One region of the Bordetella genomosp. 13 genome, then DNA from elsewhere that is predicted to be linked to it. Evidence: riboswitches for the same ligand, from Rfam matches in the RefSeq annotation. Region 1 holds a riboswitch; the other holds the start of a gene.
The links. Region 1 has a riboswitch for glycine ahead of CAL15_RS09250 (D-amino acid dehydrogenase). Riboswitches for the same ligand answer to the same signal wherever they lie in the genome.

Region 1 (14,681 bases):
GACCGCCAAGCTGGCGCTGACGCCGAACCGCAATCACGACATCATCGTCGAAGCCACCAGCTCGCGGCAGAAGCGCGAGAACACGCTGGGCAAGACAGTGGAACCGCTGGCGCCCGGCGAAAGCTGCGCCCGCACCGGCTGCCCGGCCTCGTCCGAGACCGACTACCGCAGCAACAAGTGGGCGCTGTCGCACACCGGCCGCTGGGGCTGGGGCGTGTCGGATTCGTATGTGCAGCAGGAAGAATTCGACAACCGCTCGCGCCAGATGAAGATCAAGAACCTGGACCTGCAGAGCACGTGGACGCTGCCGCTGGGCAGCCACATGCTGACGGTGGGCGGCGCCTTCCTGGAGCAGCGCCTGAACGATCAGACGGGCAACCAGCTGGCCGGCGGCCCGAACAAGGTAGAGCGCTATCAATGGGCGCTGTTCGCCGAGGACGAATGGCGCCTGACGGAGAGCTTTGCCCTGACCGGCGGGCTGCGCATGGACAAGGACGAGAACTTCGGCGACCACTTCAGCCCGCGCCTGTACGGCGTGTGGCATATGGCCGAGCGCTGGACCTTGAAGGGCGGCGTGTCCACGGGTTTCCGCGCGCCGGACCTGCGCCAGACCGTGGCGGGCTGGGGCCAGGTCAGCCGCGGCGGGAACATGTACGGCAATCCGGACCTGACGCCCGAGAAGTCGATCACCGAGGAACTGGGCCTCATCTATGATGACGGCCAGGGCTTCAACGCGGGCCTGACGCTGTTCAACAACGACTTCAAGGACAAGATCACGCGAGTGCCTTGCCCGATCTCGCAGTGCACCGAAGGGCCCAACCAGTTCGGCTCCGATCCCACGACCTACATGAACGTGGACGAGGCGGTCTCGCGCGGGGTCGAGGCCAGCATGCGGCTGCCGATCAACCGCGCGTGGTCGCTCACCGCCAGCTACACCTACACGAAGTCCGAGCAGAAGTCGGGCCAGTACAAGGGCCAGCCGCTGAACCAGCTGCCCAAGCACCTGTTCACCACCACGGTGAACTGGCAGGCATCCGATGCCCTCGAAGCCTGGGCGCGCCTGAACTTCCGCGGCCGGGAAAGCCAGCCCATCACCGGGCCGTCGTCCACGTCGGTTGTGGCGCCGTCCTATACGTTCTTCGACCTGGGCGGGTCGTACCAGGCCACCAAGAATGTGTCCGTGTACGCGGGCATCTACAACCTATTCGACAAGACCGTGGGCTATGACGACTACGGCTACGTGGAAGACGGCCGCCGCTACTGGCTGGGCGTGGGAGTGAAATTCTGATGTTCCAAGGAGATGATTCGATGACGATGCATGCACGCCGCTGGCTGGCCGGGGCAGGGGTTGCGATGGGGCTGGCGCTGGCGCCGGCCATCGCGGCGGCCCAGGCCACGGTGCCGGTCAAGCACGCACGCGGCGACACCGCCGTGCCGGCCAATCCCGCCAAGACCGTGGTGCTGGACCTGGCCTTGCTGGACACCCTGCACGAGCTTGGCGTGGAGGTGGCGGGCGTGCCCGCCGCCGCCAAGCTGCCTCCGCAGCTGGCGCAATACGCTGACAAGCGCTACCTGAAAGTGGGCTCGATGTTCGAGCCCAACTACGAGGCGATCCACGCGGCCGCGCCGCAGGTCATCCTGGTGGCCGGCCGCTCCGCGCCCAAGTATGACCAGCTGGCCAGGCTGGCGCCCACGCTCGACCTGACGGTCGATCCCAAGGACCTGCTGGGCAGCGTGGTGCGCAACACCGAGCTGCTGGGCGGGCTCTACGGCAAGCAGGACCAGGCGGCGCAGAAGGTGACGGCGCTGCGCGACGCCGTCGAGGCCTTGAAGACCAAGGCGGCCGGCGCGGGCACCGGCCTGGTCATCCTGACCACCGGCGGCAAGATGAGCGCCTACGGTCCGGGTTCGCGCTTCGGCGTGATCCACGATGCCTTCGGCATCAAGCCGGCCGTGCCGGACCTCAACGTGTCCAACCACGGCCAGGCCGTGTCGTTCGAGTTCATCGCGAAGACCGACCCGGACTGGCTTTTCGTCATCGACCGCGACGCGGCCATCGGCCGCGAGGGCGTTTCGGCGCAGCGCATGCTGGACAACGAACTGGTGCGTTCGACCAAGGCCTGGCGTACCGGGCACGTGGTGTACCTTAACGCCTACAACTGGTATCTGCTGGGCAGCGCGGGCCTGACCGCCATGCAGCAGAACGTGGATCAGTTGGCAGAGGCACTGGCCAAGGGACTGTAGTTCGATGATGGCGGTAGCAAGGAGGGGCCGGTGACGTTGCGGTCCTGGTTGCAAGGGTGGGGCGGGCTGGCGCTGGTGTCGGTGGTGCTCGTGGTTCTGTGCGTGGTCAGCATCGGGCTGGGCGCGATCGAGTTCTCGTACGGCGCGCTGTTGGGCGGGCCGGACGCCGCACGCACGTGGAAGCTGCTGTTGGTCAGCCGCCTGCCCCGCACGCTGGCGCTGCTGCTGGCCGGCATGTCGCTGGCGGTGGCGGGCCTCATCATCCAGATGCTGGTGCGCAACCGCTACGTCGAACCCTCTACCGCGGGCACCATGGAGTCCGCGACGCTCGGCATCCTGTTCGTCACGCTGGTGATGCCGGACATTCCCGTCTTTGCCAAGATGCTGGTGGCCACGGTGTTCGCGTTGGGCGGCACGCTGCTGTTCCTGGCGCTGCTGCGCCGCGTACCGCTGCGCACGCCGTTCATCGTCCCGCTGATCGGCCTGGTGCTGGGTGGCGTGATCCATGCGGCCACCACCTTCGTGGCCTATCGCTATGACCTGCTGCAGTCGCTGCACGCCTGGACCATCGCGGACTTTTCCAGCGTGCTGCGCGGCCGCTATGAACTGTTGTGGCTGGGATTCGCGCTGACGTGCGCGGCCTGGCTGGCGGCCGACCGCTACACCGTGGCCGGCATGGGCCGCGCCGTCGCGTCCAACCTGGGCCTGAACCATGCCCGGCTGACGTTGACCGGCCTGCTCATCGTGTCGGCCATCTCGTCGATGACGGTCGTGACGGCGGGCACCATTCCCTTCCTGGGCCTGATCGTGCCCAATGCCGTCAGCCTGCTGATGGGCGACAACATGCGGCGCGCGATCCCGTGGGTGGCCGCGCTGGGCGGCGCGTTCGTGCTGGCCTGCGACATCATCGGTCGCCTGGTGCTGTACCCGTACGAGGTGCCCATAGGCACCGTGGTCGGCGTGATCGGCAGCGCGCTGTTCCTGTGCCTGCTGCGCGGCAGGAAGACCCGCTTTGCCTGACATGCTAAGAATCCTTACTCCCAAGGCGCGCGTGGCCTGGCTGGGCGCGCTGGCGCTGGCCTGCTGCGTGGCCTTCATGACGCTGGGCGCCAACGGCCAGTGGTCCTTCGTCATTCCGTTTCGCGGCGGCAAGCTGCTGACCATGCTGCTGGTCGCATACTGCGTGGCCATGTCGTCGGTGCTGTTCCAGACCATCACGCACAACCGCATCCTCACCCCGGCCATCATGGGTTTCGATGCGCTGTATGTGCTGATCCAGACCTTGATCGTGTATGGCTTCGGGCTGTCGGCCATGGCCACGGACGATCCGCTGTGGAAGTTCCTGCTGGAGGCGGGCGCCATGACGGCCTTCGCGTGCCTGCTGTTCCGCTGGCTGTTCTCCGGCGCGGTGCGCAGCCTGCATTTGATGATGCTGGTGGGCATCGTGTTCGGGTTGTTGTTCCGCAGCCTGTCGGGCTTCGCGATCCGGCTGATCGACCCCAACGAATTCCTGGTGCTGCAGGACCGCATGTTCGCCAGCTTCAACACGGCGCGCACCGGCCTCTTGCCCATCGCGGCGGCGACGGCGCTGTGCGTCACGCTGGCGCTGTGGCACATGCGGCGGCGCTACGACGTGCTGGCCCTGGGCCGCGACATGGCCATCAACCTGGGCGTGGACTATCGGCGCACGCTGATGGCCACGCTGGCCTGCATCGCGGTGCTGGTGGCCGTGTCCACCGCGCTGGTGGGCCCGGTCACGTTCTTCGGCCTGCTGGTCAGCAACCTGGCCTACCACGCCATGGGCAGCGACCGGCACCGGCACACCGTACCCGCCGCGGTGCTGCTGGGCGTGCTGTTTCTGGTCGGCGGGCAGGCGCTGCTGGAGCGCGTGCTGCAGCTGAATACCACGGTCAGCGTGGTCATCGAATTCCTGGGCGGCCTGATGTTCCTGTTCCTCGTTCTGCGCAGGGGGCGCCGATGATAGAGATCCAAGCAGTCAGCAAGCGCTACGAAGACACGGTGGTGGTGGACGACGTCACGTTGAGCCTGCCCGCCGGCGGCGTCACCGCCATCATCGGGCCCAACGGGGCGGGCAAGTCCACGCTGCTGTCCATGGCAAGCCGCCTGCTGGCGCCCTCGTCGGGGCAGGTGCTGGTGGACGGACTGGACGTGGCGCGCGCGGACAGCCGCGAGCTGGCGCGCCGCCTGGCCATCCTGCGCCAGGACAACCACCTGCCGCTGCGCCTGACCGTGCGCGACCTGGTGGCGTTCGGCCGATATCCGTACACCGGCGGGCGGCCGACGCTGGACGACAAGGCGCACATCGACCGGGCGATCTCGTACCTGGCGCTGGAGCCGCTGGCGGAACGCTACCTGGACGAACTCTCGGGCGGCCAGCGCCAGCGCGCCTTCGTGGCCATGGTGCTGTGCCAGGACACGCGCTATCTGCTGCTGGACGAGCCGCTGAACAGCCTGGACATGAAGCACGCCGTGGCGATGATGGGCATCTTGCGGCGCGCCGCCGACGAACTGGGCAAGACCGTGGTGCTGGTGCTGCACGACATCAATTTCGCCTCCAGCTACGCCGACCGCATCGTGGCGCTGAAGGATGGGCGGGTGGCGTATCACGGCACGCCGCAGGAGATCATCCGGCCGGACGTGCTGGAGGCGCTGTACGAGCTGCCGATCCAGGTGCACGAGCTGGACGGACGGAGGGTCTGCACGTATTACCGGTAGAATCGGGCGGCGCTCGATCCACCGGAATACGCATGTCCCTCATCGAATTCACGCTCGCCCAAGGCAGCTCCTACATCGAAGTCAACCAGTTGCTGAAGGCCACCGGAGTCTGCGACAGCGGCGGCGCCGGCAAGGCGCTGGTGGCGCAGGGCCTGGTCCGCGTGGGAGGCGTGGTGGAAACGCGCAAGACGGCCAAGATCCGCGGCGGGCAGATCGTCACCTGCGGCGACGTGCGCATCGTCGTGCGCCAGGCCGAGGGCGACGAAGCCTGATCCGATCGCTTCGATCACTTCGATCGCGCACCGCAACCAGCGAGCCACCGCCATGAAACTCAAGATGTCCCGGAACTCCGTCTTCGCCGTGCTGCTGCGCTCGCCGTGGTGGATGAGCGCCGGCGTGGCGGTGCTGCTGTGCGGCGGCGCGGTGGCGGCGCTGCCCAAGGATATGGTCTGGTTCGGCGTGTTCGGGGCGGTGCCGTTCGCGGTCATTTCCATCATCGCCGCGTACCGGCAGTTGACGCGGCCTTCCGAGGCGCGGGTGCAGGCCGTGGCCGAAGCTACCAGCGCGATGTCGTGGGCGGAGTTCGCCGGCACGGTCGAGGCCGGCTTCAAGAGCGATGGATGCGAGGTCCAGCGGCTGAATCTGCCGGGCATCGATTTTTCATTGACCAAGGACGGCAACGTGGCGCTGGTCAGCGCCAAGCGGTGGAAGGCCGCGCGCATCGGCGTCGAGCCCTTGCGCGAACTGCAGGCCGCGCGCGGGCAGCGCGGCGCGCGCGAGGCGATTTTCATCGCGCTGGGCCAGGTGTCGGACAACGCCTGGCAGTATGCCAAGGCGCAAGGGATGTCGGTGATGGGCGCGGCGGAGCTGGCGAAGCTGTTGCGGCGGCAGAAGCTCTAGCATCGCCTGGCCGCCGCGTCCCATGCGTATTTACGGAATGAGCCCACGGTCGACCGCAATCGCGATTTTTCCTCGAATGCCGTTGTTGGGACTTTCCAGCCGGGCATGGGCGAGCGGAATATCGGCAAGCGAATAGACGGCGCCGACGTGTGGCCGCAGCTGACCGCGCTCTATCAGTGCACGCAGCTCATCGAGCTTGCCGCGGTGTTGTCTTGTGAAGACGAAGTGATAACTGGCGTTCTTGCCCCAGGCCTGGATGAGGTTCTGCGGCTTTGCAATGTCCACGATCGTGACGACGCGGCCCAGTTGCGCGAGCGCGTCGGGACTGCGCGACAATGTGTCTCCGCCGATGGTGTCGAACACGACATCGACGCCGCGGCCACCCGTTTCCCGCATGATGGCGTCGACATAATCCTCTTTTTCGTAGTCGATGGGCACATCGGCCCCCAGGCTGCGTGCGAACTCGAAGTTTGCTTCGCGCACGGTCGTGAACACTCTTGCTCCCATGGCTTTTGCCAGCTGGATCGCCACATGACCGACGCCTCCCGCGCCGCCGTGCACCAGAATGCTTTCGCCGACTCTCAGCGCCGCGCGTACGATCAGTGCTTCCCACACCGTCCCGCCAACCAAGCTCAGGCTTGCCGCTTCGAGATGGCTCAGCGAGGCAGGTTTCTTGCCGATAATGCTTTCGGCGGCGACGTGGTATTCGGCATAACTTCCCGATCCGTCGAATATCTGCGGGGTATACCAGACTTCGTCTCCCGGGGAGAAGGACGTCACACCCGGCCCGACTGCTTCGACGACGCCGGATACGTCGTGCCCGGTAATGGCCGGCAGTTGCACCAGCTCGGGATAATCGCCGCGTCGAACCTGGTAATCCAATGGATTGATGGACGTGGCATGTACCCGGACCAGAATCTGGCCGGCATGCGGCACCGGCTTGGGTACCTCGGAAAGTTCGAACGATTCCGGGCCGCCGAATGACTTGAGAACTATCGCTTTCATTGCATTCCTCGTTTCTAGAAAAAGGGATATCGGGAATTACCGATATTTTAGGGCAAAAAAATTACAGCTCTTTCCCGATGCGTGCGGCAAGCGCCTTGATGGCTGCTTCGTTCCGCTTGTAGTAGGTCCATTGGCCGATGCGCCTGGCTTCGACCAGGCCCGCTCGTTGCAGCGTTGCCAGGTAGTCAGAAACCGTCGACTGGGACAGCCCCACGCCTTCTTGAATGCTGCTGACGCACACGCCCACCGTATGAACGTCCCCTTCATCCTGCGGGGGGAAGTTCTTGGCCGGATCCTTCAAACCCTTAAGGATTTCAAGGCGGGTCCGGTTCGACAGGGCTTTGAATATTTCGAGCAGGTCCATGGCGACACTATATCGAGGTTTTCCGATATGTCAATACGGGGGCGATCGCTGTAGCGGCGATCTGCTTCCACAGTTTGCCAGTCACGCTGTCCGCGGGGAGGCGGCTGCGGAGACAGACGTTCTGGCTTATCGGCAGGGATCGAATCGTCCCGGTCCTTGCCCGAGGCCGCGATTGCTCCGATAAGCTGCCTGGCTTTCGGAGCCTTGCCATCATCGCCGGCCGTCTCTTCCTTGTCGCTTTCATGCTGGGCAGCGCGGCCATCCACACCTTGGCGCGGCTGCCGGCCTGCGCGTGGCTGTGGGCTGCGGCATCGGCGGCCCTGGTTTCAATCGCCGGGGCCTTCGTCTGGCGCCATCGCGCCGGCCGTCTCTCCTGCGTCGCGGCCGCGGGGCTGCTGGCGGGCATGGCCAACGCGGGCCTTCAGGCCCAGGCCAGGCTGCACGACGCACTGGCCGACGCGCACAACGACCAGGTCACCCGGCTTACCGTGTTGGTGGTCAGCCTGCCGCGCGACGATGCCGGCCAGCGCCGCTTCGTGGCCGAGGCCGATGCCAGCCGGCCCGCGGGCGTTCCCGCGCGGCTGCGCGTCACCTGGAATGGTCCGCCCGGCGAGGTCGATCGCCTGCCGGAAGTCCTGCCCGGGCAGCGCTGGCGCATGGCCCTGGTGCTGCGCCGCCCCTATGGCCCTTCGAACCCGCATGCCTGGGATGCCGAGCTGCGAGACTTCGCCGAAGGCGTGCGCGCCGTCGGCACGGTGCGCGGACGTCCGCAACTGGTGGAGGACGATCCATGGGCCACGCCCGGCGTAGCCATCGAGCGGCTGCGCCAGCACATACGAACCGGCATGCGCGAGGCGATGCAAGGTCATCGCTACGGCCCGGTGCTGATCGCGCTGGCCATCGGCGACCAGGCCGGCGTGGCGCGGGAAGACTGGCAGGTCTTCAATCGCACCGGCATCACGCATCTGGTCTCGATCAGCGGCATGCACGTCACCATGATGGCCGCGGCGGGCGGGCTGCTGGCCACCTGGCTATGGCGGCGGGTGCGCTGGCGCGGCGTCGGACTGGCCGAATACCTGCCCGCCCAACTGGCCGGCGGCGTCGCCGCGCTGGTGGTGGCGCTGGCCTATTGCCTGCTGGCGGGCTGGGGCGTGCCGGCGCGCCGTACATTCTTCATGCTGGCAGTGGTGGCGCTGGCGGGCCTGTCGCGGCTGCCGCTGGGCGCGTCGCGCGTGCTGCTGCTGGCGGGCGGCTGCGTGGTGGCACTGGATCCGTGGGCGCTGCTGGCGCCGGGCTTCTGGCTGTCGTTCGGCGCGGTGGCGGTGCTGATGCGCGTGGCCGAGAACCACAGGCCGCCGCCGCGCGGCCCGCGCGAGCGGGTGAGGGCGACACTGCGCGAGTTCGTGCGGGTGCAAGGGGCCATCACCCTGGCCTTGACGCCGCTGCTGGCGTTCCTGATGCACCAGGTGTCGCTGGCTTCGCCGCTTGCCAATGCCATCGCCATCCCCATCGTGGGCACGGTGGTCACGCAGCTGGCCCTGCTGTGCGGCGCGCTGGCCGCGATACCGGGCGCGCAGCCGGCGGCGTGGCTGGCGGGATGGATAGGGCATGCGTTGTTCGCCGCGGTGATGGTGCCCGTGGCCTGGATCGGGCAGGCCGACTGGGCTGCGCTGGACGTGGCCGCCGCGCCATGGCCTCTGATGATGCTGGCGCTGGCGGGATGCGTGTGGGCGCTGCAGGCGCCGGGCTGGCCGCTGCGGCACCTGGGCTGGCTGTGCGCGCTGCCCCTGCTGTGCTGGCGTCCCGAGCGGCCGCCGCCCGGCGACTGGCGCATGACGGCGCTGGACGTGGGGCAGGGCACCGCCATCGTCGTCGAGACCGCCACGCGCGTGCTGGTGTACGACGCTGGGCCGCGCCGCCACGACGGCACCGATGCCGCCGAGCGCGTACTGGTGCCGTACCTGCATGCGCGCGGCGTGCGCGCGTTGGACGCCTTGGTCATCTCGCATGCCGACCTGGACCATGCCGGCGGCTTGCGCAGCGTGCTGGCCGCCATGCCGGTGGCCGTGTCGTATGCCTCGTTCGACATCAGCGCGCACCTGCGGCGCGAGGGCGCGAAGCGGCCCGACGGCTGGAATGAGGCGCCACCCATGCCGCATGACATGCAAGCCTGCGAAGCCGGCATGGAATGGAAAGTCGATGAAGTGACGTTCCGCTTCGTGCATCCGCCCGCGGCCGGCGGTCGCGGCGGTGTCCGCGCCGCTGCCCGCGCCAGCGACGACAACGCCCGCAGCTGCGTGCTGCTGGTCCAGGGACGCACGCACGCCATGCTGCTGCCGGGCGACGCCGGCACGGCGCAAGAGGCGTTGTATGCGGCCGAGCTGCCGTCGCTGGACCTGGTGGCGGCGCCGCATCACGGATCGAACACGTCTTCCGGCAATGCGCTGGTGCGGGCGGCCGAGGGCGCGCACGTCATCGTGCAGGCGGGGCACCTGAATCGCTTCCGACATCCGGCCGCGGCGGTCGTGGCGCGCTGGCGCGCGGCCGGCGCGACGTTGTGGCGCACGGATCTGCAGGGCGCGATCCTGGCCCGGTCGTCGCCCGACGGCCTGCGCGTGTGGGCGCAGCGCGACGCCGCGCGGCGCTACTGGCATGCGCCGCTTGACGAGCGCGCAGAGGCTAGCGCAGGTCCGCCTGGATGAGACCGACCACCTGCGCCGCGGTCGCGCCCGACAGGGTCCAGCCCAGGTGGCCGTGCCCGGTGTTGTAGTACACGCCCGGCCTGCGCCCGCGGCGCACGCGCGGCATCATGTCGGGCATCATGGGGCGCAGCCCCGCCCACGGCACCACGCGCGAGGTGTCGATGGAAAAGTTCGCGCGCGCCCAGCGCACCAGCGGGGCGATGCGGTCGGCGCGGATGTCCAGGTTGTGGCCATTGAACTCCGCGGTGCCCGCGACGCGGAACCGGTCCTCGCCCAGCCGTGACGTGACGATTTTCGCGCGTTCGTCCAGCAGGCTGGTCCAGGGTGCGTCGTGCACGCTCTGCGCGTCGTTCAGGTGCACCGTGATCGAATAGCCCTTGACTGGGTACACATTCAGCCGATCGCCGGCCATGGCCGCCAGGCCACGACTGCCGACGCCGCCGCAGATGACCACGGCATCGGCGTCCAGGCGTTCGGCATCCCCCGCCGGCTGGTCGGTGCCGGCGTCCAGCGGCAAGACGTCGACCTGCACGCCTCGGCCGGCGAAGCGCAGGGCATGGGTCTCGTGGCCATACAGGAAGCGCACGCCATGCCGCTTGCACGCATCGGCCAGGCCGCGCGTGAACTTGTGGATGTCGCCGGTGGCATCGGACGGCGTGTAGTAGCCGCCGAAGTACGTCCCGGTCAATGCCGGTTCGATCCGCCGAATCTCGTCGGGCGTGACCGCGCGCCGCTCCAGCCCGCCTTGGCTGAGCAGCGTATTGCCCCGGCCCGCTGCTTCGAAGCTCTCTCGGTCATGATAGAAATGCAGGATGCCGCGCCTCTCCAGGTCGAAGGCGATGCCTTCCTGCTCGGCCATGGCGAACAGGTGGCGGCGCGCCTCGATAGCCATCTGCGCGGTCGCGATCGTGTTGTGACGATACTTCCGCATGGCCCACAGGAACTCGGCGAGCCAGCTGTACTTGTGCCAGGATGGCGTGGGGTTCAGCAGCAGGGGCGCGTCCTTGCGGAACATCCAGCGCAGGCCCTTGGCCAACGTGGCGGGGTGGTTCCAGACTTCGGCGTTGCAGGCCGACAGCTGGCCGCCATTGGCGAACGATGTGTCCATGGCGGCGTACAGGCGGCGGTCGATGACGCTGACATCGTGGCCTGCCTGCCGGAGCAGATAGGCGGTCGTGACGCCGGTGATGCCGGCGCCGATCACGGCGATATGGGACATTTCTGTACCTTGACGAAAAGAAGGGCGGTGGCCCGTTGGCCATCGCGCCCCATCTGTCTTGGTACCTGAGAGCTTGAACCGCGTCGCGCGGTATCCCCTTCGGTGGACGCGATGCGTCTCTCTCCAGATCGTCTGGCCCGCGCAGTCCTTTTGCCTGAGAGTTTCCGGGGCGGTTGCTCCGTCGGCGCCAGCGGCATCGCTGGACTCTTCTGCGCGGCCTTGATACGACCCGTGCAGCATATCGAAAGGGCTTGGAGCGCGGCAAGTCTTTTCTGCCACGGCGCATGCGCAAGCGCGTGCGGATTGATGAGGAAAACTCAATGCTGGTCTATGAAAACCTCGTCTTGCCCCGCGCGCGCCGACGCTACCATTTCATGCATGGCACGGTCCCGTGCGGCCACTTCGAAGCGTGGACGGCCCCGCCCGAATTCCCCCATGCCCAGCCTCTTATCCATGCAACCCAGAGCCCGGGCGTACCGGGTCGAACCAAGGTGAAATCATGCTCGACAAGTACCTGCCCAACAGGCTGATGCGCGCCGGCGCGCTGCCCGCCCTGTTGCTCATCGCCGCGTTCGCGTCCCAGGCGGCCGCCCAGCCGGCGGCATTTCCCGCGCCCGGCCGCCCGATCCACCTCGTGTCGCCCAGCCCGCCCGGCGGCGGCACGGACACCACGGCCCGGCTGCTGGCCGCCAAGGTGTCGCAATCCACGGGCTGGCAGTTCGTGATCGAGAACCGGCCCGGCGCCGGCAACATGATCGGCCTGGTCTATGGCGCGCGCGCCGCGCCCGACGGCCACACGATAGTCCTGGGCGAGACGAGCAACCTGGTGTCCGCGAAGTACCTGTACAGCAAGCTGCAGATCGACCCCGAAACCGACGTGGCGCCCGTCGCCCTGGTCGGCACCGGAACGCTGGCGTTGGTGGTGTCCACCAGCAAGCCCTACCAGTCCATCGCGGATGTCGTGGCGGCCGCCCGGCAGTCCGAGTTGACGTATGCGACCTCGGGCAACGGAACGGTGGGCCACCTGGTGTCGGCCAGCTGGGCCAGGCAGAGCGGCGCGAAGCTGGTGCACGTGCCGTACAAGGGCGCCGGTCCGGCCATGACAGACCTGCTCGGCGGCCAGGTCGACATCTACTTTTCGTCGCTGTCGGCGGCCGCGCCGCTGATCAAATCCGGCAAGCTGCGCGCGCTGGCCGTGACTTCCGCCCAACGCAACGCCGATTTTCCGCAGGTGCCCACGCTGGCCGAGGCCGGGTTCCCGGGGCTGGACTACTACGTGTTCTACGGTGTCGTCGCGCCGGCCGGGACGCCGCCCGAGACCATCGGCACGTTGAATCGCGAGATCAACCGGACGCTTGCGACGCCGGAGATGAAAAAGGAACTGGCGGACAAGGGCGTGGAAGTGCGGATCACCGGCACGCCGGCCGAGTTCGATGCCTTCCTGGCCGCGGAGCGCGCGAAGTGGCGCAAGGTCATCCAGGAGACGGGCGTCACCATCGACTGACGCGGCGCGGCGGATCAGGCGTCGGAGCGGCAGGTGGCGACGAAGGCGTCCATGACGGCCGAGATCCTGCGGTTGCCTTCGTCCGTCCGCCGCCATGCCAGTGCGATCTGCCGGTGCGGCGCGTGCCTGCCCAGGTCGACTTCCTGGACGCCGTAGGCTGCCGCCAGCGGCCGGCGTGGCCGAGGGATGACCGTGACGCCCATGCCCAACGACACCAGCGACACCAGGGCGTCCATGGACCTCAGCTCCATGCGGAACGCCGCGCCGGGCACGATGCTGCGCACGTGGCGCGCCGCGACTTGGCCGCCGGGCAGGCCGGTATCGTAGGCGACCCAGCCGTGGGCCTTGACCAGGGCCTGCGGGCTGCGTTCCGCGGCGCCGGGAGGCGCGAGCATGACGTAGGGTTGCCGCACGAGGTCGCCCCAGGCCAGGCGGCTGGAGCCGCCGCCGCCGGGACGCACCACGAGCGCGACGTCGATCCTGCCGGCCCGCAGTTCCTTGAGGATTTCGTTGGTGTCGTTCAGCGGAGGAATCTTGACGTCGAGCTTGGGATGCCGTTGTTGCAGCGTCAGCAGCGCCTGGGGCAGCAGGTCGCTCTGCATGCTGGTGATGGCGCCCAGCCGCAGCCTGCCTTCGATGGCGATCGAGGGCCGCGTGCGCAGCGAGGCGATCGTGTCCGCAAACTCGTCGGCCGCGGCGGCGATCTGCAGCGCGAAGGGCGTGGGCTTGATGACGCGTGTGCTGCGGTCGAACAGCGGCTGTCCGAAGAACTGCTCGAGCTGCTTGACCTGCAGGCTGACGGCGCTGGGGCTGCATCCCACCGCTTCGCCGGCGGCGGTGAAGCTGCCGTGGACGAGGATGGCGCGCAGCGTCTCGAGGGATCGCAGATTCATGGAAGCACCGGAGCAGGAACATGGAGACGGGGCGCCGATAAGGTACCCCAGGAGCCATGCGTACGCATAGCAGGCCGCAGGCACAGCGCAATTCGCGGCCCGCGCGGACTTTCAGCAGGGGCCCGTGCCCCGCATACTTGGCGGTCCGGCTGGACAGGACCGCACCACGACAGGCAGCCACAATGAACCAGAACACGAACGTACCGAACCACGCCATCGACCTGCGCAGCGATACCGTCACGCTGCCCACCGCAGACATGTACGAGGCGATCGCGACGGCCCGGCTGGGCGACGACGGGCTCGACGCAGACCCCACCGCCCGCGAACTCGAGGCGGCCACGGCAGAGCTGCTGGGCAAGGAAGATGGCGTGTACTTTCCAAGCTGCACCATGGCCAACCTGGCCACGATCATGGTGCAGGCGGCCCGCCAGGACATCGTGCTGGCGCAGGAGGATTCGCACATCTACGGGGCGGAGCGCGGCGGCGCCGTGCTGACGGGAGCCTTTTACCAACCCATCCGCGGCGAGTGCGGCGCGATGGACCTGGACCTGTTGTCCGACGCCCTGGACTCGCGGCGCAGCAAGCTGCGCACCGCGCTGGTGTGCCTGGAGAACACGCACAATAGCGCCGGCGGCACGGTGCTGCCGGTCGAGTACATGCGCGACGTCGCCGCCCTGGCGCGCGCGGCGGGCGCCGCCGTGCACCTGGACGGCGCGCGCATGTTCAACGCGGCCGCGTATCTGGGGGTGCCCGCCTCGGCGCTGGCCGAGCATGCCGACACGGTGGCCGTGTGCCTGTCCAAGGGACTGGGCGCGCCGATGGGCGCGGTGCTGGCCTGCCCCGCCGCACTGGCCGGCAGGATCCGCACCATGCGCCGCGCGTTGGGCGGCGGCCAGCGCCAGGTGGGCATCGCGGCCGCCGCCGGCCTGGTCGCTATACGGTCCATGGTGGCGCGACTGGGCGAGGATCACGAGACCGCCGCGCGCCTGAGCGCGCAATTGCGTGAGCAGGCGCCGGCGCTGCGCGTCAGCGTGCCGCAGACCAATATCGTCATGGTGGATACGTCGCAGACCGGCCGTCCGGCCCAGCAATGGGCGGCCGATCTCGCGCAGTC
Region 2 (14,681 bases), 1.2 Mb from region 1:
AACCCGCCATCGCGCGCGCCAAGTCGCTGACGCAAGGCCCGGTCATCCTGCTGGACCACTACGACAACACCGGCTCGGGCGGCACGATGGACACCACGACGGTGCTGGCCGAGATACTGCGGCAGGAACTGGAGGACGTCGCGTTCTACGCCATCTGCGATCCGCAGGCCGCACAGCAGGCGGCGCAGGCAGGCGTCGGGCATACGGTGACGCTGCCGCTCGGCGGCAAAGTGCCCATGCCCGCGCTGCGCGAACACAGCGCACCGCTCACGGTGACCGGCCGCGTCAAGCTCGTCTTCGACGGCGTGTACCTCAATCGCGGGCCCATGTATCGCGGCGTGCGCAACGACACCGGCCTGACGGTGGTGCTGGACACCGGCCGCGTCGAGATCGTGATCGTGTCGCGCCACCAGGAACCCTTCGACGTCAACTGCCTGCTGTCGGCCGACATCGACCCGACGCAGAAGCGCTACGTGGCGCTGAAAAGCCGGGTGCATTGGCGAGCCGGCTTCGAGGACATGGCCACCGAGGTCATCCCGTGCACCGGGCTGGGAGTCACCACTTCGGACTACGGGCAGCTGCGCTTTCAGCACGTGCGCCGCCCCATCTATCCGCTGGACGACATGTAGGCGCTCGCGGCCGTTTGCATTTTGACAATGCTGGTAACTGCGGGCACGCTTTTGCGTGGAACCGCGCCGGTATACTCGCGGCGGGCTGAAGCCGCCCGGCAGCGCCAGCGGAGCGCCCACGAGAGGACCCGCGCGCCGCCTCATTCAAAACCGACTGAGCGTATATAACGATGAAGAAAGGTGTGGCGATCATCGCCGGCGTGGTTGTTGTGGCCGCGGGGGCCTGGCTGGGGGGCACCTGGTATACCGGCAAGCGCCTCGAGTCCGAAGAAGCGGCCCAGATCCAGGAACTGAACGCCAAGCTGGCCGAGGCCGTGCCCGGCTATCAGGCCAAGCTGCAGCGGGTCAGCTATGACCGCGGCTTCTTCACCACGCGCGCCCGCTATGGGCTGACCATGCAGGCGCCCCAGGCGGCGCCCGGCGAGGACCCCATCGTGCTGAAGCCCGGCATGGTCGAGATCGACACCCTCATCCAGCACGGCCCGTTCCCCGGCGGCGCCCTGGCCCGCGGCGACCTGCTGCCGCGTGCGGCCTTCGTCCATGCCGAACTGGTCCAGACCGAGGCGCTCAAGCCGCTGTTCGCCGCGACGCAGGGCAAGGCGCCCCTGTGGAGCGACTCGGTGGTGCACTACAACGGCGACAGCACCGGCACCGGCGGCCTGGCGGCCGCCAGGGTCGAGCACCAGGGCACGACGCTGGTCTTCGGCGGGGCCGCCATGGAAGGCGAGTACCGGCGCGCCGAGGAAGGCATCAAGGGCACGATGCGCATCGACTCGCTCAGCATCGAGAACCCCACCGACGAAGAACTGAACAAGATCGCCATCAACGGCGTGGACATGCACGTCGACACGCGACTGGGCAAGTTCGGCGTGTCCGTGGGCGACACGTCGATGAAGGTCAAGCGCCTCGACATCCAGGGCCCGGCCGACCAGGTATCGGCAGCGCTGGACGACCTGGCCTACACCCTGAAGATCGGCGAGAACGACACCACCATCAACGGCGAGGCCGTCTACTCGGTGGGCAAGCTCAGCGTGGGCTCCACCGACATGGGCAACGGACAGATCACGATCAAGCTCGCCAACCTGGAAGGCAATGCGACCCGAAAACTGGCCCGCACGTACACCGACCTGGTCAACGCGATGATGGCCCAGTCGACCGGAGGCGAGACCGACGACGCCGCGGCTGCCGAGCTGATGAAGCGTTCGGTTTCCGACGTGCGCGACCTGCTGGTCGCCGGCCCCACGCTGACGGTGGACCCCGTGCTGTGGAAGACCGACAAGGGCGAAAGCCGCCTGACCTACACGCTGGCGCTGCAGCCGCCCAAGGACGCCGACGCGCCGGTGCAAGAACTGGTGCGCCAGGCCATCAAGTCGATGCAGGCCCACGTGGTGGTCTCCAAGCCGATGGCGCAGGACCTGCTGGCGCGCGTGCTGGTGGCCACCCAGGGCGTCGCGCCCGACGAGGCCGCCACGCGCGCGGCCGACGAGATCCAGACCTCCACGGGCATGGCCGAGATGATGGGCATCGTGCGCAGCGATGGCGACAACATGCGCATCGACCTGGTGTACGACGGCGCCAAGGCCACGCTGAACGGCCAGGAGATCCCGGTGGACAGCCTGCTGTCCAGCATCGCCGGCCCCGAAGGCATGGACGGCGACGACGCCGACCTCGGCATGCCTGAATCCGCCTCGGGCGAGAGCGGCGGCGCCGACAGCTCGACGCTGCACATGCTGACCAACGACACCATCGGCGACCTGATCACCGCCGCGGGCTACGAGTACGAGGCCCGCACCGACGAATACGGCGAGCCCGAAATGGAGGTCAAGCCGGCCGACAGCGGCGCCACGGGCATCAACGTGTTCTTCACCAGCTGCGACGTGGACGACGGCTGCGAGAACGCGATGCTGCGCGCCGTGTACGAGCCGATCAAGCCCGAGCCGCTGAAGCTCATCAACGACTGGAACCGCGGCAACCGCTGGGCCCGCGCCTACATCGACGAGGACAACAGGCCCACGCTGGAGATGGATATCAACGCCTACGGCGGCATCGGCCGCGACGGCGTGGAAGCCTTCGTGCAGACGTTCTTCGACACCGTGCCTCAGTTCGCCGAGACGCTGAACACCGCGCGCAAGAGCAAGTAAAAAAACGCGGGGCCGGCGTCGAGCCGGCCCCGCGTTGCCGGACACGGGCCGCCCCACGGGGCGGTCCGCGTCATTTCAGTTGGCGTACGCCTCGATCGGCAGGCACGAGCACACCAGGTTGCGATCGCCGTAGGCATTGTCCACGCGCGCCACCGGCGGCCAGTACTTGCCGTCGCGCAGCGAGGCCAGCGGATAGGCGGCCTGCTGGCGCGGATAATCGTGGTGCCATTCCTCGGCCAGCAGCATCTGCGCGGTATGCGGCGCGTTCTTCAGCACGTTGTCGTCGCGGTCGCGTTCGCCGCGCTCGATCTGCGCGATCTCTTCGCGGATGGCAATCATCGCGTCGACGAAGCGGTCGAGCTCGGCCAGGCCCTCGGACTCGGTCGGCTCGATCATCAGCGTGCCGGCCACCGGGAAACTCATGGTAGGCGCGTGGAAGCCGTAGTCCATCAGTCGCTTGGCGATGTCCTCGGCCGACACGCCGCTGGTCTCCTTCAGCGGACGCACGTCCAGGATGCATTCGTGCGCGACGCGGCCGTTGCGGCCGGCGTACAGCACGGGATAGTGTCCCGCCAGGCGCGTGGCCACGTAGTTGGCGTTGAGGATGGCCACTTCCGTGGCGCGCTTCAGGCCGTCGGCGCCCATCAGCGCGATGTACACGTACGGAATGGGCAGGATGCCGGCCGAGCCGTACGGCGCGGCCGACACCGGGCCGACGTGCGCCTCGGCGGGCAGGCGCCCCTGCTCGTTCAGCACGCCGGGCAGGTACGGCGCCAGGTGCGCGCGCACCGCCACCGGCCCGACGCCCGGGCCGCCGCCGCCGTGCGGAATGCAGAAGGTCTTGTGCAGGTTCAGGTGCGAGACGTCGGAACCGAACTTGCCCGGCCGGGCCACGCCGACCATGGCGTTCATGTTGGCGCCGTCCAGGTACACCTGGCCGCCCGCGGCATGCACGATGTCGCAGATCTCGGTGACAGCCTCTTCGAACACGCCGTGCGTGGACGGATAAGTGATCATCAGGGCCGCCAGCTTGTCGCCCACCTTGGCCACCTTCGCGCGCAGGTCGTCGATGTCGACGTTGCCGTTGGCGTCGGACGCCACCACCACGACCTCCATGCCCGCCAGCTGCGCCGACGCGGGATTGGTGCCGTGCGCCGACGACGGGATCAGGCAGACGTTGCGCTGGCCTTGGTCGTTGGCCTGGTGATAGCCGCGGATCGCCAGCAGGCCGGCGTACTCGCCCTGCGCGCCCGAATTGGGCTGCAGGCTGATGTTGTCGTAGCCCGTGATCTCGCACAGCGCCTTGGACAGGCGCACGATGAGATCGTGGTAGCCCTCGGCCTGCGCGGCGGGAGCGTACGGATGCACCTGCGAGAACTCGGGCCAGGTGATGGGGATCATCTCGGCCGTGGCGTTGAGCTTCATCGTGCAGGAGCCCAGCGGGATCATGGTGCGGTCCAGCGCCAGGTCCTTGTCGGCCAGTTTGCGCAGATAGCGCAGCATGTCGGTCTCGGAACGCACGCTCGAGAACACTGGATGGACCAGGATGGCGCCCTGGCGCCGCAGCGCGGCCGGGATGCCGCCCGCGGCCTGCGCGTCCAGCGCGTCCACGTCGAGAGCCACGTCGTCCTGCTCGAGCCCCGCGGCGAACACGTTGACCAGGGCCTGCAGGTCTTGCGCGCTGACGGTCTCGTCCAGCGACACCGCCAGGCGCGCGCCATCGACGCGGCGCAGATTGATGTGCTCGCACGCGGCGGCCGTGACGATGGCCGGCGTGGCCGGCCCGGTTTCCAGCAGCAGCGTGTCGAAGAACGTATCGTTGGCCACCTTGATGCCGAGCTTGAGCAGTTCGCCGCGCAGGATGGCGGTGTAGCGCTGCACGCGGTTGGCGATGCGCGCGATGCCGGCGGGGCCGTGCCACACGGCGTACATGCCGGCCATCACGGCCAGCAGCACCTGGGCGGTGCAGATGTTCGAGGTGGCCTTCTCGCGGCGGATGTGCTGCTCGCGCGTCTGCAGCGCCAGGCGCAGCGCGGGGTTGCCCTGAGCGTCCTTGGACACGCCCACCAGTCGGCCGGCCATGTTGCGCTTGAAGGCATCCTTGCAGGCCATGAAGCCGGCGTGCGGGCCGCCGAAGCCGAACGGCACGCCGAAGCGCTGCGCCGAACCCACGGCGATGTCGGCGCCCCATTCTCCGGGCGGCGCCAGCACGGCCAGCGCCAGCAGGTCGGTCGCGCACGCCACGACGGCGCCCTGCGCGTGCGCCGCTTCAGCCAGCGCGCGGTAGTCGGCCAGCGAACCCAGGCTGTGCGGATACTGCAGCAGCACGCCGAAGCACTCGGGCAGGCCCTGCGCCTCGTCGCCCACCACCACTTCGATGTCCAGGCCGATGGCGCGCGTGCGCACGACCTCGATGGTTTGCGGATGGCAGTGCTGCGACACGAAGAACACCGGGCTTTGCGCCTTGGCGCCGCGGCGCGCCAGCGTCATGGCTTCGGCGGCGGCGGTGCCCTCGTCCAGCAGCGAGGCGTTGGAGATGTCCAGCCCGGTCAGGTCGGCGACCATGGTCTGGTAATTCAGCAGGGCCTCGAGACGGCCCTGCGAGATCTCGGGCTGGTAGGGCGTATAGGCCGTGTACCAGGCGGGGTTCTCGAGAATGTTGCGCAGCACGACGTTCGGCACGTGCGTGCCGTAGTAGCCCTGGCCGATGTAGTTGCGATAGACCTTGTTGCGGCCGGCGATGCGCTTGAGCTCGGCCAGCACGTCGGTCTCGCTGCGCGAGGCCGGCAGGTCCAGCGGTTCGCCGCTGCGGATGCGCGGCGGCACCACCTCGGCGATCAGGTCGTCCAGGCTGGCGCTGCCGACCACGGCAAGCATGCTGGCCTGGTCCTCGTCGGAGGGGCCGATGTGGCGGGGAATGAAATCGGTATGGGTGTCTAGGGCGCGCGACATGAAGCAATCTCGAAGAACGATGGCCCGCCGCGGCTGCGGCGTGCCGAAGACGGGCCGCGCGGCATGACGCCCGCGCGGCCGCGGACTCAGCCGTTGGAGGCCTCGTAGCCGGCGGCGTCCAGCAGGCCGTCGAGGTCTGTGGCGTTGTCCGGCTTGACCTTGAAGATCCAGGCCGAATAGGCGGACTCGTTGATCAGCGCGGGATTGGCGTCCAGCTCGTCGTTGAACGCGACGATCTCGCCGGACACCGGCGTGTAGATGTCGGAAGCGGCCTTGACGGACTCGACCACGCCGGCCTTGTCGCCGGCCTTGAGCTTGGCGCCGACTTCCACTTCGCCGACGAAGACCAGGTCGCCGAGCTGGTCCTGGGCGTTGTCGGTGATGCCGACGACGAACACGTCGCCTTCGGCTTTGACCCATTCATGGGACGCGGTGTACTTGCGATCGGTGGGCAGACTCATGGAAACTCCTGGGCTGGGTGCTGCGATACGGGAAAGGGATTGCGCGCCTTCCGGCCCCGGCGGGCCGGAAGCACGAGTTTACGAGTGTTCGACGGCTTTGCCGTGACGCACGAAGGGCAGCTTGCAGACCAGAGCGGGCACCCATTTGCCGCGGATGTCGACCTGCGCCTGGTCGCCCGGCTGCACGCCGGCGGGCAGGCGTGCGAAGCCCACGGAAACGCCCAGCGTGGGCGACATGGTGCCGCTGGTGATTTCTCCGTCGCCCTGCGCGGTGCGCACGGTCATGTGGGCACGCATCACGCCGCGTTCCTGCAGCTTCAGGCCCAGGAAGGCGGCCGGCGTGGCGTGCTGTTCCAGGGCATCGCGGCCGATGAAGCGGCGCGCCGGATCTTTCAGCGACACGGTCCACGACAGGCCAGCCTGGTCGGGCTGGATCAGCTCGTCCATGTCCTGGCCATACAGGTTCATGCCGGCCTCCAGGCGCAGCGTGTCGCGCGCGCCCAGGCCGCAGGGCCGCACGCCCTGCGCGGCCAGGTTGCGCCACAGCGCGACCACTTCGGCGGCCGGCAACACGATCTCGAAGCCGTCTTCGCCGGTGTAGCCCGTGCGGGCCACCAGCGTGTCGTCGCCCGGCAGGGCCGCGGAGAACGGGCCCAGCGGTTCGGAGGAGGCGCGCCAGTCGGGGCGCGCGGCCCATACCTTGGCTCGTGCCTCGGGGCCCTGCACCGCCACCATGGCCAGGTCGCGGCGCGGCGCGATGGTCACGTCGAACCTGCCCGACGTGGCAACGCGACGCATCCACGCGACGTCCTTGTCGGCGGTGCCGGCGTTGACCACGACGCGCCATTTGTCGGCGGCGAAGAAATAGACGATGAGGTCATCGATGACGCCGCCCTGCGGGTTCAGCATGCAGCTGTACAGCGCCTTGCCCGGCACGGTCAGCTTGGCCACGTCGTTGGCGACCAGGCGCTGCAGGAAGGCGCGCGCGTCGGGACCGGCGACGTCCACGTTCAGCATGTGCGAGACGTCGAACATGCCGGCGGCGCGGCGCACGGCGTGGTGCTCTTCGATCTGCGAGCCGTACGACAGCGGCATTTCCCAGCCGCCGAAATCGACCATGCGGGCGCCGGCGGCGAGGTGTTCGTCGTAGAGCGGGGTGCGTTGCAGAGGTGCGGACATGCGGAGAGACTCCAGCGGCAGCGGCGCCGCAAGGGATTGCGCGATGCCGATGCGAAGCGAAAGCCCCGGCGATCGGCCGATTCTTCCGCCCCTCTGTCCTTTTGCCTGAGAGTTGCCCCGCGGCGGCGGGTTTGCACCTTCGGCGCCTGGGTGGCCTGCCTGCGCGAAGCGCCGGGCGGGCACCAGGTCTCTCCAGAGTGCTGTTTCGGTGCGGCGCGATGGGCGCCGCGGACGATGCAGTTGCGGTATGGGTTACCTGAGCGATTCCGGGCGAATTGCGCCTTCGGCGGCCGACAAAGCGGCTCTCTCCCGCAACATGCGTGACAGCGCGGCAAGCATACCCCGAAAGCCGGGCGCCGCAAAGCGGGGACGTGGCGCCGCCGCCGCGGGCGCCACGGTAGGCCGTGGCTTCGCCTCGTGCCCGCGCGGAGTCCGGAGCACCGAGTCAGAACTCACGCGGCGTCAGCCTCGGGTGAGCCGCAGCCGCATCGGCGGCTTTATCCGAGCACGGTGTCCAGGATCATCATCAGCACGAAGCCGATCATCAGCCCGCAGGTGGCGGCGACCTCGTGACCCTTGCGGTGCGACTCGGGGATGATCTCGTGGCTGATCACGAACAGCATGGCGCCCGCGGCGAATCCGAGGCCCCATGGCAGCATGGCGGCCGACCAACCCGCGATGGCGGCGCCCAGCACCGCGCCCAGCGGCTCGACCAGGCCCGACAGCATGCCGATGGCCACGGCCGTCGCGCGCCCATAGCCGGCGGCCATCAGCGCCACCGCCACCACCAGGCCTTCGGGCACGTCCTGGATGGCGATGCCCGTGGCGAGCGCCGTGCCGCGCAACGCGTCGTTGCCGACGAAGCTCACCCCGATCGCCAACCCTTCGGGCACGTTGTGCAGGATGATGGCGAAGACGAACAGCCACGTCCGGCGCAGTTTCTTTGAGTCGGCGCGGTCGCGGCCGCCCTCTTTGCCCTTGATGAAATGCTCGTGCGGCAGCACGCGGTCGGCCAGCAGCAGCGCGGCTCCGCCCAGCAGCACCGCCACGCCCACGATGCCCGCCGACGTCCAGGCGCCGTGTCCCAGCGCTTCGGCGGCGGCCACGCCCGGCACCACGAGCGAGAAGGCACAGGCGGCAAGCATCACCCCCGCGCCGAAGCCGAACATGATGTCCTGCACCTTCTCGGAGAGCGTCTGCGAGAACACCACGGGCAGCGTGCCCAGCGCGGTGGCGGCGGCCGCCACCATTCCGCCCAGCAGCGCGTCGGACACGGCGGGCGTGCGCACCGCGAAGTACGCCCACAGCTGGTGCATGGCGAGACATGCGACGAGCACGGTAAGCGTCCAGATGCTGACGCTGGTGGCGGCGGGTCGTACGCGGTGGCGGCTGTGGGTGTTCATCGGCAATTCCTGGGTTGCCAAAGTCATACGCTTTATTGTTAATGATAGTCATTTTCAATAAAGCATACAACCGGTATGCCGCTTCTCAGCAAGCGGCGTGCCGCCCGCAGGTCCGGCACGCCGCAGCCGCTGCCGCTGCCGGCTATTGGTCGATGACGAAGCCGTCGAAATGCGGACGCATCGAGATCGGCTTGGACAGCGGCGGACGCCGTTGCTGCGCATCCGGTACCAGCGCCATCCCGAGGCCGGGACGACTGGGAATGTCGACGAACCCCTGGTCGGGCCGCGGCACCTCGTCGACGACGTCACTGCCCAGGTGCTCCGGCCGCGATTCGAAGATGCCGGCCTCGAAGCCCGTAGCGTATTCCTGAATGGCGAAGTTGGGAACCGCCGCCGCCAGTTGCAGGCAGGCGGCAAGCCCGATCGGCGACAACGGGTTGTGCGGCACGATCTGCACGTGATGAGCCTCGGCCATGGCGGCCACCTTGCGCCCGCCCGTGATGCCGCCGCACAGGCACAGGTCCACCCGCGCGAACTCGACGGCGTTGCGCGCCAGCAGCGCCTGGAACTCGTAGATGGTGGCGAAGCGTTCGCCGGTGGCGATGGGCACGTTGATCTTGTCGGCCACGCGAGCCATGGCGTCGGGCCCCTCGGGTCGGATGGGATCCTCGACGAACATGGGATGCGTGTCCTCGATCGCGTTGGTGAAGGTCACGGCTTCGGGCGGCGTCAGGCGGCGGTGCAATTCGATCAGCAGGTCCACGCGATCGCCCACCACCTCGCGTATGCGATGCACGTTGTCGATGGCGTCGCGCATCTTCTTGATATGGGTCTTGAACCACACCTGGTCGTTGCCCTCGTCCAGGAAAGGATTGAGATGGCCGAACGCGTTGAAGCCGGCATCCATCTTGGCCTGGCATTCGACCAGGATCTTCTCGATCGAGCTTTCGTAGACATGGCCATAGATGCGTGCCTTCTTGCGCACCGCGCCGCCCAGCAGTTCGTAGATCGGCACGCCGAGCGCCTGGCCCTTGATGTCCCACAGCGCGATGTCGATCGCCGAGATCGCCGCGTTGATCGCCAGCCCCTGGAAGTAGCTGAAGCGATGCATCACGTTCCAGTGATGCTCGATGTCGAAGGCCGGCTTGCCTTCCAGGTATTCGGCGAAGCGCTGGATGGCGGCGCCCGCGGCCTGCAGATGGCCCCAGGTGCCGGCCTCGCCGATGCCCACCAGGCCGGAATCGGTTTCGATCCGGGCATACATGAACTGGCCCACGTGCAGCGGGACGATACGCTTGATTTTCATTGCCTTCCTTTGTAGCTGCCACGGGTATGGCGATTCATCGGGCACGCCCGCCTCGGCCGCGCCCGCCCTGCGTTGTCGTCAGCGCTTGGCGCCCTGCGCGGCGTTGGCCTGCAGCATCGCGCTCCAGCGCCTGGTTTCCTGCGACACGTGCTCGCGGGCCGCGCTCGAGGTGCCGCCCAGCGGCACCGCGCCCGCGGTGTCCAGGCTGGCGAGGAAATCGCTGTCCTTCAAAGCCCGATTCACCCCCTGGGCGATGGCGTCCAGGACCGGCTGCGGCGTGTCCAGCGGCGCGGCCAGGCCGAACCAGTTGCTGATCTCGAAGCCTGCCAGGCCCGCTTCCTTGGCGGTCGGCACGTTGGGCAGGGCCTTGATGCGTTCATTGCGCGCTACCGCCAGGGCCCGCAGCCGGCCTTCGCTGATGAAGGGCGCCACGGTCGGCGCGGCGGTGATCAGCATCTGGATCTGGCCACCGAGCAGATCCTGCAGCGCGGGACCGGAGCCGCGATACGGCACGTGCAGGATGTCCGCGCCCGTCAGTTGCTTGAACAGCTCGCCGGCCAGGTGCGGGCCGCTGCCCACGCCGCCGGAGCCGTAGGTGATCTTGTCCGGATTGGCGCGCGCATATGCCACGAACTCGGTCAGGTTGCGTGCCGGCACGCTGCTGTTGATCACCAGCACGAACGGAGTCTCGGCCACCAGCACCGCCGGCTGCAGGGACTTGATGGGATCGAAGCTGAGGTTGGGCACGAGTTCGGACACCACCGTGGATGTGATCTCGTTCATGAACAGCGTGTGGCCGTCGGGCCGCGCGCGCACCACCGACGACATGGCGATGGTGCCGCTGGCGCCCGGCTTGTTCTCGACGATGAAGGTGCCCTTCATGGTGCCGGTCAGCTTGGTGCTGAGCAGCCTCGCGACCGCGTCGGTGGCGCCGCCCGGCGAGTAAGGCACGACGATGGATACGGGCCGGTCGCCGGGATAGGCGGACTGCGCCGCAACGGCCATGGGCAGCAACGCCAGCGCGCCCAGCATATGGCGGCAATGCCGCAACAGAGAGGTCAATGACATGGAGTCTCCTGGTTGTTCTCGATATATCCGGGCAATGCCGGTAGCCGCGCCTTGCTGACGGATCGTCTGCACTCTAAGCCCGCTAGAATGGCAACAAACACGCAGAAAGTTATTCCATTATTTCCATCTGGTTAATGATGAGCACGTCCCTGGCTCCTACCGACATGGCGTTCTTCAGCATCGTGGCGCGCTGCAGCAGCCTGGCGGCGGCCGCGCGCGAGATCGGCGTCAGCCCGCCCGCGGTTACCAAGCGGCTGGCACAGATGGAGGCGCGCCTTGGCGTGCGGCTGCTGACGCGCACCACGCGCCGCATGCACCTGACCGAAGAAGGCGAGATCTACCTGATGCATGCGCGGCGCATCCTGGCCGACATCGAGGACATGGAGCGCCATGTGTCCAGGGCGCCGCAGGAACCCAAGGGCCTTCTGCGCGTGAACGCCACGCTGGGATTCGGCCGCAACCACGTGGCCCCGCTGCTGTCAGCATTCCGCCACCGTTATCCGGGCGTGGACGTGCAGCTCCAGCTGACGGTGGCGCCGCCCGCGCTCACCGAGGATGCCTTCGACGTCTGCGTGCGCTTCGGCGAGCCGCCCGAAGCCCGCGTCATCGCCAGGCGCATTGCCGCGAACCGGAGGCTGCTGTGCGCCGCACCGTCTTATCTGGCGCGCCACGGCGAACCGCTGGTGCCCGAAGACCTCGCGCGGCACGCCTGCATCGACATCCGGCACGGCAGCGAAACGCATGGCGTCTGGCGCCTGCATCGAGGCAAGCGCACGCATACGGTGAAGGTGGGGGTGCATATGAGCACCAACGACGGGGCCATCGCCGTGAACTGGGCGCTGGACGGGCATGGCATCATCCTGCGCGCCGAGTGGGACATTGCGGCCCACCTGGCAACGGACCGGCTGCGCCAAGTGCTGGGCCGCTACCGCACACCACCGGCGGACATCTATGCGGTGTATCTGCCGCAACACCAGTATGCCGGGCGGGTCGTCGCGTTCGTGGATTTCCTGCGCGAGGCCTTTGCCCGGCCGCCCGATGCGCCGCCCGGGCTGCGGCCGCGGCAGGCCTCGCGGTCATGAACCAGGGCGGGCCGGCCGGCGCGCTCGCCCCGAACCCGCATCAAGCCGAGGCGGGCCGCAGCGCACCCTCGTAGCGACGCGCCACTTCCTTCCAATCGATCACGTTGTAGAAAGCGGCGATGTATTCGGGTCGGCGGTTCTGGTACTTCAGGTAGTAGGCGTGCTCCCAGACGTCCAGACCGAGCACGGGCATGTTGCCGTGCATCAGCGGGCTGTCCTGGTTGGCGGTGCTTTCCACCACCAGCCGGCCTTGCGGCGTCACGCTCAACCAGGCCCAGCCGCTGCCGAAGCGCGACAAGGCGGCCTTGGTGAAGGCGTCTCGGAAGGCATCCATGCCGCCCAGTTCGGCCTGGATGGCATCCGCCAGCTTGCCACTGGGCTCGCCGCCGCCGTCGGGCGACATCACTGTCCAGAACAGGCTGTGATTGGCGTGGCCGCCACCGTTGTTGCGGACGGCGCCTCGCGCCGATTCGGGCAGTTGCTCCAGGTCCGCGATGACGTCTTCCACCGGTCGATCGGACGAGATGCCCGCGCCTTCCAGCGCCGAGTTCAGGTTGTTGATGTACGTTTGGTGATGGCGCGTGTAGTGGATCTCCATCGTCATCGCGTCGATGTGGGGCTCGAGCGCGTCGTAGGCGTAAGGCAAGGGAGGTAGGGTATAGGCCATTGGAATCTCCGGTTGTCGGCCTTCGACAGGCCGCGGTTCAGGCTGGCACGCACGCAGCCGCGCGACGGGCGGTTCGCGCGTTCCGGGTCAACTCAGCATGGTTCGTGCCGGCCTGCCCGTCTCAGGGCGATAGGCTCGCGGCGCGGCGTGCGACCGCGTGATCGGGATGGCGCTGAAGGAAACGCGGCAGTTCGTCGCGGCAATGCCGCTACAGCGCCTTGCCGCAGGCCACGCCCGATGCCCAGGCCCACTGGAAGTTGTAGCCTCCCAGCCAGCCGGTGACGTCGACGGTTTCGCCGATGAAGTACAGCCCATGCACGCCGCGTGCCTGCATGGATTTCTGGTCCAGGCCGCGGGTGTCCACGCCACCGCGCATCACCTCGGCCTTCTTGTAGCCGGCCGTGCCGGTGGGCACCAGCCGCCATTGCTGGATGCGCGCGCCCAGTTCGCGCAGGGCGCGGTCGGGCAGGTCGGCCACGCGGCTGGCGGACAGATCCTGGCCGCCCGGCCCGGCCGCGCGCAGCCAGCGGTCGGCCAGGCGCTTGGGCCACATGCCGCCCAGCACGGTATGCAACTGCTGCCGGTTGCCAGGCTTCACCGCCAGCAGTTCGGCTGCCATGTCCCGGCCGGGCGCAAGGTCGAGGGTGATAGCCTCGCCGGGCCTCCAGTAGCTGGAGATCTGCAGGATGGCCGGGCCGGACAGCCCGCGATGGGTGAACAGCAGGTCTTCGAGAAACTCGCCGCGGGCGGCGCCCTGCCCCGTCTCCAATCCGACCTCGAGCGCCACGCCGGAGAGCTCGGCGAAAGGCTTCCATTCGGTGGCGTCGAAGGTCAGCGGCACCAGCGCCGGACGCGGCTCGACCACCTTGAGCCCGAACTGCCGCGCGATCTTCAGCCCGAAGTCGGTGGCGCCCAGTTGCGGGATGGCCATTCCACCCGTGGCCACCACCAGTTTGGCGGCCCGGATCTCGCCCTGGCTGGTGCGCAGCACATAGGCGTCGGCGTCGCGGGCCACTTCGGCCACGCGGCACGACATGCGCCAGGCCACGCCGCCCTGCTCGCATTCCGCGCGCAGCATCTGGATGATGGACTCGCTGGAGTCGTCGCAGAACAGCTGGCCGCGGTGCTTCTCGTGCCAGCCGATGCGATGCTTGCGCACCAGGCCGATGAAGTCCTGCGGCGTGTAGCCGGCCAGCGCCGAGCGGCAGAAGTGCGGGTTCTCGGAAAGAAAGTTGGCGGGGCCCGCACCGATGTTGGTGAAGTTGCAGCGCCCGCCGCCCGAGATGCGGATCTTCTCGGCCAGCTTGTCGGCATGGTCGACCAGCACCACGCGCAGGCCGCGCTGGCCCGCCACCGCGGCGCACATCATGCCCGCGGCGCCGGCGCCCAGGATCGCGACGTCGTACATCGGGACGCTGTCAGTCTTCCTTCAGGCAGTCCACGTAGTAGCGCTTGCTGCCATCCGGCGCGGTGTCCTCTGCCAGGCCGTGGATGTAAGTTTCGAAGCCGGGGAACCGCGAGTTGAACTCGCGCGCGAACTGCAGGTATTGCACGATGGTGCGGTTGAAGCGCTCGCCCGGAATCAGCAGCGGGATGCCGGGAGGATACGGCGTCAGCAGCACGCCCGTGACGCGGCCCTCGAGTTCGTCGATGGCCACGCGCTCGACCTCGCGGTGGGCCATGCGGGCGAATGCATCGGAGGGCTTCAGGGCCGGCACCATGTCGCTCAGGTACATTTCGGTGGTCAGGCGCGCCACGTCGCGATCGCGATAGGCCTCGTGGATCTGCTGGCA

Region 2: it holds a riboswitch for glycine, as region 1 does, so the genes downstream of both, gcvT (glycine cleavage system aminomethyltransferase GcvT) here and CAL15_RS09250 (D-amino acid dehydrogenase) in region 1, are expected to answer to the same signal.

Annotation. Positions count from the first base shown of each region.
Region 1 is NZ_CP021111.1:2,046,663-2,061,343, reverse strand. Features, by position in the region: gene CAL15_RS09300 (ligand-gated channel protein) at 1-1,288, shown strand, start outside; gene CAL15_RS09295 (siderophore ABC transporter substrate-binding protein) at 1,309-2,244, shown strand; gene CAL15_RS09290 (ABC transporter permease) at 2,275-3,264, shown strand; gene CAL15_RS09285 (iron chelate uptake ABC transporter family permease subunit) at 3,266-4,225, shown strand; gene CAL15_RS09280 (iron ABC transporter ATP-binding protein) at 4,222-4,980, shown strand; gene CAL15_RS09275 (RNA-binding S4 domain-containing protein) at 5,013-5,252, shown strand; gene CAL15_RS09270 (restriction endonuclease) at 5,305-5,880, shown strand; gene CAL15_RS09265 (zinc-dependent alcohol dehydrogenase family protein) at 5,911-6,885, opposite strand; gene CAL15_RS09260 (ArsR/SmtB family transcription factor) at 6,947-7,249, opposite strand; gene CAL15_RS09255 (DNA internalization-related competence protein ComEC/Rec2) at 7,492-9,951, shown strand; gene CAL15_RS09250 (D-amino acid dehydrogenase) at 9,929-11,170, opposite strand; glycine riboswitch at 11,222-11,299, opposite strand; glycine riboswitch at 11,303-11,392, opposite strand; gene CAL15_RS09245 (Bug family tripartite tricarboxylate transporter substrate binding protein) at 11,670-12,674, shown strand; gene CAL15_RS09240 (LysR family transcriptional regulator) at 12,689-13,567, opposite strand; gene CAL15_RS09235 (threonine aldolase family protein) at 13,750-14,681, shown strand, end outside.
Region 2 is NZ_CP021111.1:878,849-893,529, reverse strand. Features, by position in the region: gene CAL15_RS04165 (M81 family metallopeptidase) at 1-629, shown strand, start outside; gene CAL15_RS04160 (DUF945 family protein) at 800-2,770, shown strand; gene gcvP (aminomethyl-transferring glycine dehydrogenase) at 2,846-5,722, opposite strand; gene gcvH (glycine cleavage system protein GcvH) at 5,809-6,183, opposite strand; gene gcvT (glycine cleavage system aminomethyltransferase GcvT) at 6,262-7,362, opposite strand; glycine riboswitch at 7,446-7,568, opposite strand; glycine riboswitch at 7,596-7,684, opposite strand; gene CAL15_RS04140 (ZIP family metal transporter) at 7,860-8,765, opposite strand; gene CAL15_RS04135 (mandelate racemase/muconate lactonizing enzyme family protein) at 8,908-10,071, opposite strand; gene CAL15_RS04130 (Bug family tripartite tricarboxylate transporter substrate binding protein) at 10,150-11,139, opposite strand; gene CAL15_RS04125 (LysR family transcriptional regulator) at 11,274-12,221, shown strand; gene CAL15_RS04120 (superoxide dismutase) at 12,262-12,888, opposite strand; gene CAL15_RS04115 (NAD(P)/FAD-dependent oxidoreductase) at 13,097-14,296, opposite strand; gene CAL15_RS04110 (arginine/lysine/ornithine decarboxylase) at 14,307-14,681, opposite strand, start outside.